4 regions of the Paenibacillus tianjinensis genome follow, and region 1 is predicted to be linked to each of the others. Evidence: riboswitches for the same ligand, from Rfam matches in the RefSeq annotation. Region 1 holds a riboswitch; each other region holds the start of a gene.

Region 1 (3,114 bases):
CTTAAATAGCCGCCTGCGCGCGCTTTACGCCCAATAATTCCGGACAACGCTTGCCCCCTACGTATTACCGCGGCTGCTGGCACGTAGTTAGCCGGGGCTTTCTTCTCAGGTACCGTCACTCCGGTAGCAGTTACTCTACCGGACGTTCTTCCCTGGCAACAGAGCTTTACGATCCGAAAACCTTCATCACTCACGCGGCGTTGCTCCGTCAGGCTTTCGCCCATTGCGGAAGATTCCCTACTGCTGCCTCCCGTAGGAGTCTGGGCCGTGTCTCAGTCCCAGTGTGGCCGTTCACCCTCTCAGGTCGGCTACGCATCGTCGCCTTGGTGAGCCGTTACCTCACCAACTAGCTAATGCGCCGCAGGCCCATCCCTCAGTAGCAGATTGCTCCGCCTTTCATCCTTTCTTCAGGAGAAGAAAGGAATTATCCGGTATTAGCTACCGTTTCCGGTAGTTATCCCAGTCTGAGGGGTAGGTTGCCTACGTGTTACTCACCCGTCCGCCGCTAAGCTTATCCCGAAGGATAAGCTCCGCTCGACTTGCATGTATTAGGCACGCCGCCAGCGTTCGTCCTGAGCCAGGATCAAACTCTCCAAATTGGTATTTAGAAAGAGCGATTGCTCATTTTGAAACATCTGACGAGAATTTGCATTCTCTAATTTTGGATCTCACCGAGGTGATCTCCAGATACTCACTCGTTGTTCAGTTTTCAAAGATCAAGCTCGTTGTCAGTGACCATTAGCTCATCACCAGCAACTCTTATAATATATCACGTTTGATTTAGAAACGCAAGTTTTTTTTGAAATTTCTTATTCAGTCATTTCAGCCAAACTTTTGTGCGCTCTAACAACGCTTACCTATAATACCGCAGATACCTATTGAAAAGCAACCCCCTTAACTAAAAAAGATAACCTGCTTAATCTTTAAGCAAGTTATCTTACGTATTGTCTAGGATTTATATAATGAATTATTAATAAAATTTTGCAGCGCTATATTTGCTCGCTACTTTGATCAGTGCTGTTTCTTTACTGTTCTTAGCCAATCCAGCGTCAACTGTTGTATCGATTGTTACCCATTTACCGTTAAGCAGTACTTCATTCCAAGCATGATACGTTGAAACATAACTGGTATTGCCCATTACCAATTTTGTCGGAATCCCTTCACTGCGCAGCATGGTAGCAAATAGCGAAGCATAATCATAGCAAATTCCTTTTTTGGTGAGTAATGTGTTGTCGTTCTTCGGGATATAATCCTGTGTAACAGTTGCAGCCAGCTGGTAATCATACTTCACATTTGCAACGATGTAGTTATAAATGACTTTTACCTTTGCTTCATCTGTAGTCAGTCCTTGTGTAAGCTGTTTAGCTTTCAATACAGATTTATCGGAAGAGCTCCATTTCACGTTCTGTACGGAACTCAAGTATACGGCGTTGGCATTGCTCAGGTTAAGTTCTACATTCTCAGAAGAAACTACTTTATATTTGTTGCCGCTTGTATTCTCAAGAATAGACACTTTATAGGTTCCATTACCTTGTTGCAGCGGGAAAGACTCCGTAGATTGGAAAGCATATAAGTTATAAGTGTAGCTGTTGCCGTCCTTGGTGATCATGACCTTAATGCGTTTGTCTGTAGGTACCTCATAAGAAACTGCGACAACTCCCTGATCCAATTTCGTTGTATTCAACCAGCTCGAATCTGCTGTTGCGGCCGTAGCTGGGCTTGTCTGAACTGATGTGACTACTACAAACAAGGTTAATAACATAAAATAGAACTTTTTCATTGGATAAAACCCCTTTCGGTAGCTGGCTGCCATCCTTTCGGGAAGGCCCTTTAGCTTTGCGTCCCTACCTTTCGATAGGTTTGCCGTTATCGTTGTAGCTTTATCTGTTCTCTCATCTACCAATAAATGCTAGATTCACTTTAAAAAAGCAAACAAAAAAAGCCCTTCATTCGGTAGCTGGCTGCCATCCTTTCGGGAAGGCCCTTTAGCTTTGCGTCCCTACCTTTCGATAGGTTTGCCGTTATCGTGTATAGCTTTTATAGTTATATAGTATCATATTGTCATCTTTATACAAGCCCCAAATTGCTAGATTTCTAACACTTTCCACTAAAATTTATCATATTTCGGGTCAATTCTCCCCAGCCTCAAATTCAGGATAATTTTGCGTGGATTATCAGGCGGTGTGTCGGATTTACCAGCGGATCACAAGTAATCAGAGTTAGGATTTTATTCATGTTATCCCCATTCAGCACCGATACATCCGTCGGCTCTACTACAGAAATATCATAAACCTTGTATTGGTATTCTTCTGCACTCGTTTTGATTGAGATCATATCACCGATCTTCACTTCATTTAACCGGTTGAACAGTCTCCCCGTAGTTCTTGACCGGTGAGCGGCAATGGCTGCATTTCCGACTTCGCCGAGCGGAGCCGTCTCCTTCATATGGGCAGCAGCATGCTTCATATTAGATTTGGTCGCCCCCTCTAAGACAGGCAGCTTCAAGTCAATCCGGTCGATCTGGATAATTCCGATAATCTTACCGCCCACCTTAATCTCCGGAGAGGGCTGTGCTGATGGCTGCACCTGTTCCTCATCCGCTGATTCATCTGCCAAAAGCTGGGTGACCTCGGCGTACGGCTTTTTCAGATCCGGTTCAGCCGTTGGGACAACCTCACTATAGGCCTGCTCAGCCTCTGCCAGCAATTTTTCCTGCTGTCTGTCGTTATACCACTCGTTCGCTTTCGGATACAGCATGACAAGGATTCCGGCCAGTATAATCAAATAGGAAAACTTCCGCATATTCATCACCCCGTTAGTCTGGAACCGGGCAAGCCCTGTTCTAATATTTGTCTTAAAAAACCCACATGCGGCTTCCGAAAAAATTGATAATCACAGTGACGAACGTAACGAGTACCTTGGCAATCAATACCTGAATCCCGAAGCTGTCTGTAAGAAGATGCATCAGCAGTACTGAAATTCCAAGCACCACCAGATTGAGTACGATAAACTTCACCAGCTGCAGCCTGTCAGATCCCTTCTTGCCAGCGTTGCGGTCACGAAAAGTCACTTTTTTATTCCAAACGAAGCTGTTTGCTGTACCTGCACTATAAG
Region 2 (3,114 bases), 850 kb from region 1:
TTGTACTTCCTGCTGTAAGAACCGATTGCTGGCCGGCTTCTGCGCAGGCGCTCTGCAGGGTGATCGCTCCGCCCGCTTCGACTATGGATCCGCTGCATACCGATTGTTCCAGGAGGAATTGAACATTCCCGGATGCCCGCAGTGTGCAGTTCCTGACGCCTTCTTTATGTATATAGAGGTCTCCGCCGGCTTGGAGCATGCAGCCTTCCGCCTCTGCAACATCAATCCGGGCACTCTCCTCCTGCAGGCCTTCAATCCGCTCGCAAAACGCCTCAAGCAGCTTCAACAACGTCCCAATCACGGAATCCGTTATGAAGTCGGTGAACTGCCCCGGGTGCAGGAAGACCTCCAGCAGTTGTTTAATTTGCTCTGTATCCATAGGACAGGCTGACTCATTGTCTAAAAGCAGGTTCTGAAGCCTGGTAAGCAGACCCGGTATATGGCTGCATTTACTCTCCAGCAGCAGCATAACTACCAGTCCGTATTTCACAGTCTGCTGACGTGACTTAAGATTCTGCTCCAGCAGCCTGGCTGCTTTTCTCAGTGCTGTTATTTCCTCGATCAGGTGACCGGAATGCAGGTACAGCCGCCCTTGTCTTGCTCCGTAATAACCGCAATATAATTGGCTGTCTGTTATCTTTCCCCGGATCACAATGCTGCCTGTGGCGGTAATCACAGCCCCCCGGACATCACCGTATATGTAGACATTGCCAAAAGCCTCAATGATGGATTGGTCCCTGACTCCTTCCGGTGCAACCACATCTCCTGCAAACATAAAGACTCCGTCTGCTGTATCCATGCCCCCCGGCATAATATAGGCAGAAGGGAAATCAATACTCACCACCGGTGTGCCGATGCCTGTGATCCGGGGTCTTCCTTCACGCAGTGCGATAATCTCTCCGCCTGGAAGCAGCGAGATATCGGCGGCGTGCATCAGGCGGATATCCTCCGGCTGGGGTGACGGCAGAATGCCGCCATACACGTCAAAGCCGGGCAAGCCTTCCTGCGGAGGCAATTTGCGGGCCAGCACTTCTCCCGGATGGACAGACGCAATCCCCGGATAGTTCAGGTAATTCAGAGGGTCGGGGGCTTCCTGACGGCTGAACTCATCAGCCATATCAGGCTGCAGCAAGAGCTCCAGCCTGCCGTTGAACCCGGGAACCGGGGCTTTGCCCACAGCAATGCAGACCGGAAGATAGGTCGGATTATTTAATTCGGCGTAAAGAGCAGGAATGTTGAGATTAGGAATGAAGGCGCTTTTAGGAAAGCCGGCAAGAATCTGATCTACAGTCAGCTTAGACAGCAGCAGATCATAGTCCGGCTCGGCCCGGACAGAGACTTCGGCGGAGGCGGGGCAATTCACGAGCTTCCAGGCGTACTTCTCCACACGGTAGAGGGTAAAGTAGGCTCTTAGCTTATCCTCGGAAATCGTAATCTGGTACTGCGGCTTCTCACTGATCTCCCAGCTCAGATGATTGACTGAAGTGACCCGGGTGGGTTCAGTTACCTTCTCGCCTTCCATCTTCAGAACGACAGGGTGAACAGCAGAAATCAGGGCAGCCTTGCCGCCGCATAGAGGGGGAGTGATGAAAATCTGACTATTCTGTACAATGATTATTCCATCCTTATCCTCATTTCCGCCCACTCCGCTGAACGGATAGGACGGGGTAGAGGACTCCATCGGAAAAATAGTGCTAAAGGACGGCATCGTTTTACTGAACACATGCCGGGAATGGTCAAGGATGCGCTGCGGCATAGGTATAACCTCGCTTTTCGTATTATCAAACCGGCAGCCTGGCAGCCATGAATGCACAGCGGCATTGTTAGGCCCATTGCTTTGCGTCCCGCCCTTTCGGGCAGTTTGCCTTTATACATGAACATGATAAACACTCAGCATGAGGTCATTTAATGAAGTAATCGACAATAAAATGATCATAACTGGTACTATAGTACTGCATTTCGACAACTTCTTTAAACAATCCTAATTTTATTCCTGTATGAGCCGGTTTTCAACTGTAATTTCACCTGAAATATATAAGATTTTGCAGCAGCAAAAAAAAGGACACTCCCAAGCTTAAAGCTTGTGGGAGAGTCCATTATTTACAAGATGGATACTGCGTGAAGCTTCGGTTCTTGCCGGCAGAGGTGCGGCCGAAACTGCCGCATAATCGGCCTGTTCGATGACCTCCAGCACCCGGTTGAGGTGAGAGAAGACAGCACCGAGGTCGCGGATAGCCGTCAGCGGGCATATTCCCTGCAGCTCGGAGAACCAGGCCAGCTGCAGATCACGGGCATGCCGGAGCGACTCCTGCAGTGGACGCTTAACTTCGGCGTCCGACAATGCCTTGGTCCCGTACAGGGCGATGCAGTCGGCAGTTGCGCCGGCAACCTCCACCATCCAGTCTGCGGCAGCATAATGCGCAGGCAGCAGAGAGAGCTCGTCGGCAATCTCTTTGACGTAGAAGTGAACCTTCTGCAGATGGGCCGTAGCCTGTGTCAACCCGCGCAGTCCGCTGCGGCAGGGGTAGTGCGATAAGGTGAATTGCATTTCCTGGCGCAGCCGGACACTCTTCGCGAGCAGTTCACCTGAGCGGGTCAGCGCCTTCTGGGCCTTTGCTGCGTCTCTGCCGCCGGTAGCCATCCCGCTCAGGGAATCCGCCAGCAGCAGGCTTCCTTCGAGCGCCAGGCTTTTCACCTTGACGAACCCTTTGGGCGAGACGATAATCATATTGATCAATAAGGCAATCAGTACGCCGATTAGAGTCTCGGCAATTCTCCACACAATATAGTGATCATGGTAGAAGGTAAGCGCGAGAACAGAGGTCACGCCAACCTGTGACACGGCCTGGATATTAATCCGGCACGCGGTGGCAATACCGATGCCCAGCAGCAGGATCAGCAGGATCGAGAGAATGCCGATATCCAGGAAGCGGCCGACAATCAGGCTGACCGTTCCGCCGAGCACAATGCCGAGCAGGCGGTATAAGCCTTTTTCAAGCGAGGCTTTAACCGTTCCTTGGGTAATCAGAATAGCTGCAAGCGGGGCAAAATATAAGTAATGGTCACCGTACAGGCTATGAACTGCCACCCAGGAGAGTGAAGCAGCCAGTGTGA
Region 3 (3,114 bases), 1.3 Mb from region 1:
TGCGCCGCAAAGTGAAGTGCTGGTTCCGATTGAGCTGCCACATACGGAAGGAACTCCGGGCGAATACAGCATTCAGGCTTCTCTGGTACTGAAGGAAGAAGAGCTTTGGGCTGAAGCGGGATATGAAATTGCCTTTGGCGAATCTGTCTTTGTTGTTGAGGAGACTGTAACAGAGCAACCAGCCGGTGAACTTAAGGTTGTGGTAGGTGATGTGCAGATCGGTGTCCTCGGTGAAGGCTTCACCGTTCTGTTCTCCAAACAGGTCGGATCGCTAGTGTCGCTGAACTACCATGGACACGAAATGATTGAGGCACCTCCGGCTCCGCTGTTCTGGCGTGCGACTACCGATAATGACAAGGGAACCCAGCTCGGGTACCATGCCGGAAGCTGGTATGCGGCAAGCCTGGCCCGCAAATGCGTTGAGGTCAGCCTTGAGCAGCAGGAAGGTGCAGTAACGGTAAGCTTCGATTACCGGTTCAGCATTCATGAAGAGCTGGCGTTCAAGACAGCTTATACCGTCTACGGTGACGGAACGGTCCGGGTAAGAACGCGTTACACCGGTGCTGCCGGTCTTCCGGATCTGCCCATCGTGGCTTTATCCTTCAAAATGTCAGCGGATTACAATCAGTCGGAATGGTATGCGATGGGGCCTGAGGAGAACTACATTGACCGTGCGTTCGGCGCCAGACTTGGTGTGTTCAGCCGGAAGGTGCAGGAGCTGCCGTCCAGGTATCTCGTGCCGCAGGAATCGGGTAACCGTACCGGTGTACGCCGTGTGAAGATTACCGATGAAGCGGGGATAGGCCTGCAAATCTCGGCTCCGGCAGCTGCACCGGTGGAATGTAACCTGTCCCCGTACACCGCGTTTGAGCTGGAGCATGCCTCACATCCGTTTGAGCTCCCGCCGGTTCATTACACAGTAGTGACGGTAGCCGGAAGACAAATGGGTGTAGGCGGAGACGACAGCTGGGGCGCACCGGTGCATAAGGAATACACCATTCCGGCCGAGCAAACCCTTGAATATGAGTTCTTCCTTTCCAGTGTGGGAATGGGAGAAGAATAGCGCAGCATAGCATTAAGTGTATTTTAAAACCACAAACCGGTCTTGGTCCTGAGTTGCAGGGAACTAAGACCGGTTTTGTTTTACAGGTAATTATAACCATGGTAAATTGATGAAGGGACAAACATCCTGCAATTAAAATCCAATAATCAAATGTCCGCGTTAAAGGTAAAATCCCCGAAAGAGGATGACACAAAGCCATGGGTCTAAAGCCGAAGATAGAAGGTCATGATCGCCAGGCTGCATAGGGATATCTATGATTAACGCAAGGACCCGAAAGGGGAACTACATGAAGAAGGTTTCAAAAACGGTAGGTACAATTATGGCTGCGGGTGCATTGCTGCTGTCAGGAACGGTGGGCTGGATGCCTGGTCCTGAAGTAGCCTCAGCAGCAGCGACAGCTGCCAAACCGCCTACCGTGGATCAAGTCATCGGCAAAGTAACGGCAGCTGCCAAAACGCTGAAGAATTTCCACCTGGATGTAATCAAGAAACAGGAGATTCAGACCGGCGGAGTGAAGGTCAGCAACACCAACACACTGAAGCTGGATATCAACCGTCTGCCGAATTTTGCAGCAGCAGGCAGCGTGGATATCAGTTTACTGGAAACATCCTACGATTTATATGCCAATGATAAGGAATTCTACTATCTTGTAGACGGAAGCGAACTTATTGCTGATTCTGAGGATACAGCCGCAGATACCGGAGAAGACGGAGAGGTTAGCAGCTCTGATGCAGTAACAGACGGCGACGGAGAGCCCATCGATCCTGATGCACAGTATTGGCTCGGACTGGAGAAGCAGGAATGGGAGTCTTTTTATTCCAAAGCCCAGTATGATCCTGCATCGATGCTGAATTCGGTCAAAAATGTTAAAAAGTCGATGAAAGTCACTACTGTCGGCACCCAGACCGTTCTGCAGGTTACGGTAACCGATCCGGCAGCGGCTAAGGGACTCATTGCCCTCTATGACCAGGAAAATCTCTGGGACGGCGAGACGCTGGAGCCGAAAAGCGCGACCTGGAAATTGTTCCTCAATACCAAGACCTGGCAGACAGAAAAGCTGACCGTTGATCTGAGTTATGCGCTGGCTTCGGACGGAACGAAAGATACATATACTACAAAAATTGAAGCTAAATATTCTAAGAACAACAAGGTTACAACGATTACAAAACCTGCTGAACTAGAATAATAGAACATTAGAGAGCATGGAGACACCCAGGTATGGCCCGGGTGTCTTTTTTTGTCTAATAGGGAGTGAAATCCAAAAATAGTGGAATTTCTCCCAATGGCAGGTGACTTATGTCCGGGGTCCCTAGGTTCTATAATATGAATGCGGTTACATAAAACCGAGTGATTAAGAAAAAAGGGGAGGCAAAGTATGAAAAGTATGAAACGTGTTTTAGTAGGAATCTCCACATTGCTCGTGATGTCATCTGCTCTCGCAGCGTGCGGCGGTAACTCAAATTCAAACTCGAACTCAAACGCATCAAGCCCAACTACAGCCCCGGCTGCAAACGCTACCGAAGCTCCGGCAAAGAGCAATGGCGAGAAAGTCACCATCAATCTCTGGAGCTTCACGGATGAGATTCCGAACATGACCAAAAAGTATCTGGAAATCCATCCTGAAGCGAATGTGGAGTTCAAAACCACGGTAATCGCTACTACCGATGGCGCTTACCAGCCGGCTCTTGACCAGGCGCTGGCCGCTGGCGGTAAAGATGCCCCGGACATTTATGCAGCTGAATCAGCATTCGTGCTCAAGTATACGCAAGGCGACGCTTCCAGCTATGCCGCTAATTATGCTGACCTGGGTCTGGATGACCAGTTAGTTAAGGATGCGGGCATTGCTCAATACTCCGTGGACATCGGCTCCAAAGACGGACAGCTGAAGGGTCTTGGCTATCAGGCAACTGGTGGTGCCTTTATCTATCGCCGCTCGCTTGCCAAGGATGTGTTTGGAACAGACGATCCTGCTACAATCAAAACCGAAATTGGCCCGGGTTGGGATAAGTTCTTCGAAGCAGCTGCCAAGGTAAAAGCTAAGGGTTATGGCA
Region 4 (3,114 bases), 370 kb from region 1:
TTGGCGTTGGTGCCGCTGTCGGCGTTGGAGCTGCTGTCGGCGCTTGCGTTGCTGTCGGCGTTGGTGCTGCTGTCGGCGCTGGCGTTGCTGTCGGCGCTGGCGACACTGTTACTGTCTGTACCATGGCCAGCGAATTCGTCATTAATGACGATTCAACAGTATTTATAGATGATATGGAGCTTTTTAAGAACAATGCGCTTGAAGGAACGGTTACTTTGGCCTGGCTTGGACTCTGCCACATCATCCGGATATTGGCGTCACCGGCATTTTCATAATATTCTACTTTAATGTCATAATACTGTCCTGCTTTCAGGGCAATGCTTCCGGTACGCTCGGTACCGCTCTGTTTCATCCAGCTGTCGATAACGGCCGTTCCATTCACATAGACACGAATACCATCATCCGATGTTGTATAGAATTGATAGGTTTCACTATAAGAAGGCTTAATCAGACCGGTCCAGCGTACGGAAAAAATATCTACAGGCAATGAAGCATCCGGTGATGCCTGACGCCAGTTGAAATTAAGTAAACTATCATTGCGTACCAGCACAGGCGTGCCGGACAGCGTCATATTCTTGAAATATTCACCTGTAAGCCCGTTTACCAGCGGTACCGGTGCCTGCAATGTATTTTCAGGTAAGGAGGTCGGCGTTGGTGTAGCTGTAGGTGCTACCGTTGGAGTTGGTGTCGCTGTAGGCGTTGCCGTTGGTGTCGCTGTTGGCGCTACTGTTGGTGTCGCTGTTGGCGCTACCGTTGGTGTCGCTGTTGGCGTTGCTGTCGGCGTTGCCGTTGCACCAGGGACTGTCCATGCCTTATATTCATCCCGGGTCAGGGTGTAGCTGTCATTCATAAAGCTTGTGATTGTAGTCGTGCTGTTGTTATCATAGAGCATTTTTCCCCAGTTCATCATATAAACGTAATTCTTCTGGGATAGCTGCAGCTTAGCTATACTCGGCATCTCGCCATTCTCACCGATGCCAACCGGTTTACCGGCAGCCAGACTGACCAGGCTGTCATAATATTTATTCATATAATCATTATTGTATATGTCAGCTGCAAGTACATCGACCTTATTCGCACCAGGATAGGTCAGCTCATAGGGATCAGACCAGGCATTCGGAGCATTCGGATTCCATACCCACAGCAGATTGTTAAGTTTATGATAGTTAACAAACCGGTCATACATAATATTCCACAGTCCGGCGAAGTTGGTCTTCTTTCCCCACCAGAACCAGTCTCCGTTCATCTCATGGTAAGGTCTCCAAAGTACGGGGACTCCTGCATCCCGCAGGCTTTTGAGTGAAACTGCAACTTTATCGAGATCGGCAATCAGTGCGTTGTACTGTGCCGTACCTGGTGTTATATATTTGTTAAACTCTGCTTGTGTCAATGATTTCTGCACATTAGCCCAATCATACGTAGTGCCCGGCAGATTCTCATGAAAAGTCATGGCTACGATACCGCCGGATTTAGACCAGTTGATCGCACTATTGACTACATTCTTCCGTTGCATTGCGGCGGTGCTTTCGGATTGTCCGCTGATAACTCCCAGCTCATATCCGTGAAGTGCGGCATATTGTCCGCTTGTTCCTTTCAGCTTGTTGCTAAATTCATCCGGGCTCTCCAGATAATCATGCTGGCCTGAAATAATTCCTTTTCCGGAAATAGAATACAGACTATCGAGGAGCTTGACGGCTTCAGCTGAAGCGTCCGGATTAACTGGCACAGCTGTACTTGAAGCTGCTTTAACCGAGGAAGGTGCAAATCCTAGTCCAAGCGGTACGGCGGACAAAAACACAGCCAGAGACAACACGGCGGACAACAAACGAAACTTACGGTAAGTTTTCAAAATGATCTTCCTTTCGGTAGCCAGGCTGCCACTTTTAAGAGGCCCTATAGCTTTGCGTCCCTATCTTTCGAGTAGGTTTGCCTTTGTCGTTTTGGAAGGATTTCTCCTTCTTACCGTAAGTATCGACTCTATTAAGTTGTAGGTTTATAGCAAAAATGAAGATTTCTTAATAAATGGTTCTAAATACCTGTTTTGGATTTGTAACAATTGGTTAAATAGATTATTTAGGCCTACGAAATGAACTGGTGCAATGCTATATCCTTCCAGTCCAAGGTGATTCGGATATTATCCTCTTCCACCAGCTCGGATCCGGTCTGCACTTCGATAAACTCCACATCCGTCAGCGCAAGGATCGCATGTTTGGTGCCTTCTGGGATGCGAACCACATCGCCAGCCTTCACATTATGCATTTTCTCGTTAATCACAATACTGGCTTCCCCGCTTACAAAGGTCCAGATTTCACTGCGTTTGCGGTGCAGCTGGTAGCTGATGTTCTTGCCCTCTTCAATAAAAATCCGCTTAGTCAGGACTTCATTGCCCTCATCGTACTTCACATAATCAATGACCTTGTAATGGCCCCAGCGGCGTTCCTCGAACATCGGTCTTTGCTCGTAAGACTTCAATACTTCTTTGATCCGCGGGCTTTCCGCTTTATGCGTAACCAAGATGCCATCCGGGCTGGCGGCGATAATTAAGTCCTTCGCCCCGATGACTGTGATCGGAATATCCAGCTCATTGATCAGGCAGGTCCCCTCAGAATCGGCCGTGACAACACCTTTTCCTACCAGATTGCTGCTCATTTCTTCGGTCAGCGTGTTCCAGGTACCCAGGTCCTTCCAGAAGCCTGCATAAGGCTGAACCACGATATTCTCCTCTTTTTCCACCACTTCATAGTCAAAGCTGATGGAGGCAAGCAGTTTATACTGCTTCTGAAGTTCCTCGTAGTTAAGCGGCAGCCCTTTGCGTTGCAGAATATCAAGCAGATAACCCAAGCGGAAAGCGAATACCCCGCAATTCCAAAGGGCTCCTTTGCTGATCAGACCTTCGGCTTGTACACGGTCAGGTTTTTCCTGGAAATGGCTCACTTGCAGATATCCGCTTGTTCCCGCCTCAGCACTGGTAGGGATGATATATCCGTATTTCTCTGACGCATGTTCAGGAACTACGCCCATCAGCGCCAGATTTGCGCCGCTTTCCTCCATGGTCTGCTCAAGCTGGACTACGGTATCGAAAAATGAAGCTTCTACATAGGGATCAACAGGCAG

What was found. Region 1 has a riboswitch for cyclic di-GMP ahead of JRJ22_RS02525 (transglutaminase-like domain-containing protein). Riboswitches for the same ligand answer to the same signal wherever they lie in the genome.
Region 2: another riboswitch for cyclic di-GMP. It lies ahead of JRJ22_RS27785 (flagellar assembly protein A); the one in region 1 lies ahead of JRJ22_RS02525 (transglutaminase-like domain-containing protein).
Region 3: another riboswitch for cyclic di-GMP. It lies ahead of JRJ22_RS25805 (DUF6612 family protein); the one in region 1 lies ahead of JRJ22_RS02525 (transglutaminase-like domain-containing protein).
Region 4: another riboswitch for cyclic di-GMP. It lies ahead of JRJ22_RS04075 (PA14 domain-containing protein); the one in region 1 lies ahead of JRJ22_RS02525 (transglutaminase-like domain-containing protein).

The regions. Positions count from the first base shown of each region.
Region 1 covers NZ_CP070969.1:572,539-575,652, reverse strand. Annotated here, with positions in the region: rRNA gene JRJ22_RS02530 (16S ribosomal RNA) at 1-599, opposite strand, end outside; gene JRJ22_RS02525 (transglutaminase-like domain-containing protein) at 971-1,780, opposite strand; cyclic di-GMP riboswitch class I at 1,795-1,875, opposite strand; cyclic di-GMP riboswitch class I at 1,950-2,030, opposite strand; gene JRJ22_RS02520 (class D sortase) at 2,152-2,802, opposite strand; gene JRJ22_RS02515 (GtrA family protein) at 2,855-3,114, opposite strand, start outside.
Region 2 covers NZ_CP070969.1:5,993,368-5,996,481, reverse strand. Annotated here, with positions in the region: gene JRJ22_RS27785 (flagellar assembly protein A) at 1-1,813, opposite strand, end outside; cyclic di-GMP riboswitch class I at 1,786-1,876, opposite strand; gene JRJ22_RS27780 (FUSC family protein) at 2,075-3,114, opposite strand, start outside.
Region 3 covers NZ_CP070969.1:5,552,050-5,555,163, reverse strand. Annotated here, with positions in the region: gene JRJ22_RS25810 (beta-galactosidase, LacZ type) at 1-1,063, shown strand, start outside; cyclic di-GMP riboswitch class I at 1,218-1,308, shown strand; gene JRJ22_RS25805 (DUF6612 family protein) at 1,350-2,249, shown strand; gene JRJ22_RS25800 (ABC transporter substrate-binding protein) at 2,439-3,114, shown strand, end outside.
Region 4 covers NZ_CP070969.1:946,093-949,206, reverse strand. Annotated here, with positions in the region: gene JRJ22_RS04075 (PA14 domain-containing protein) at 1-1,849, opposite strand, end outside; cyclic di-GMP riboswitch class I at 1,862-1,941, opposite strand; gene JRJ22_RS04070 (sugar phosphate nucleotidyltransferase) at 2,080-3,114, opposite strand, start outside.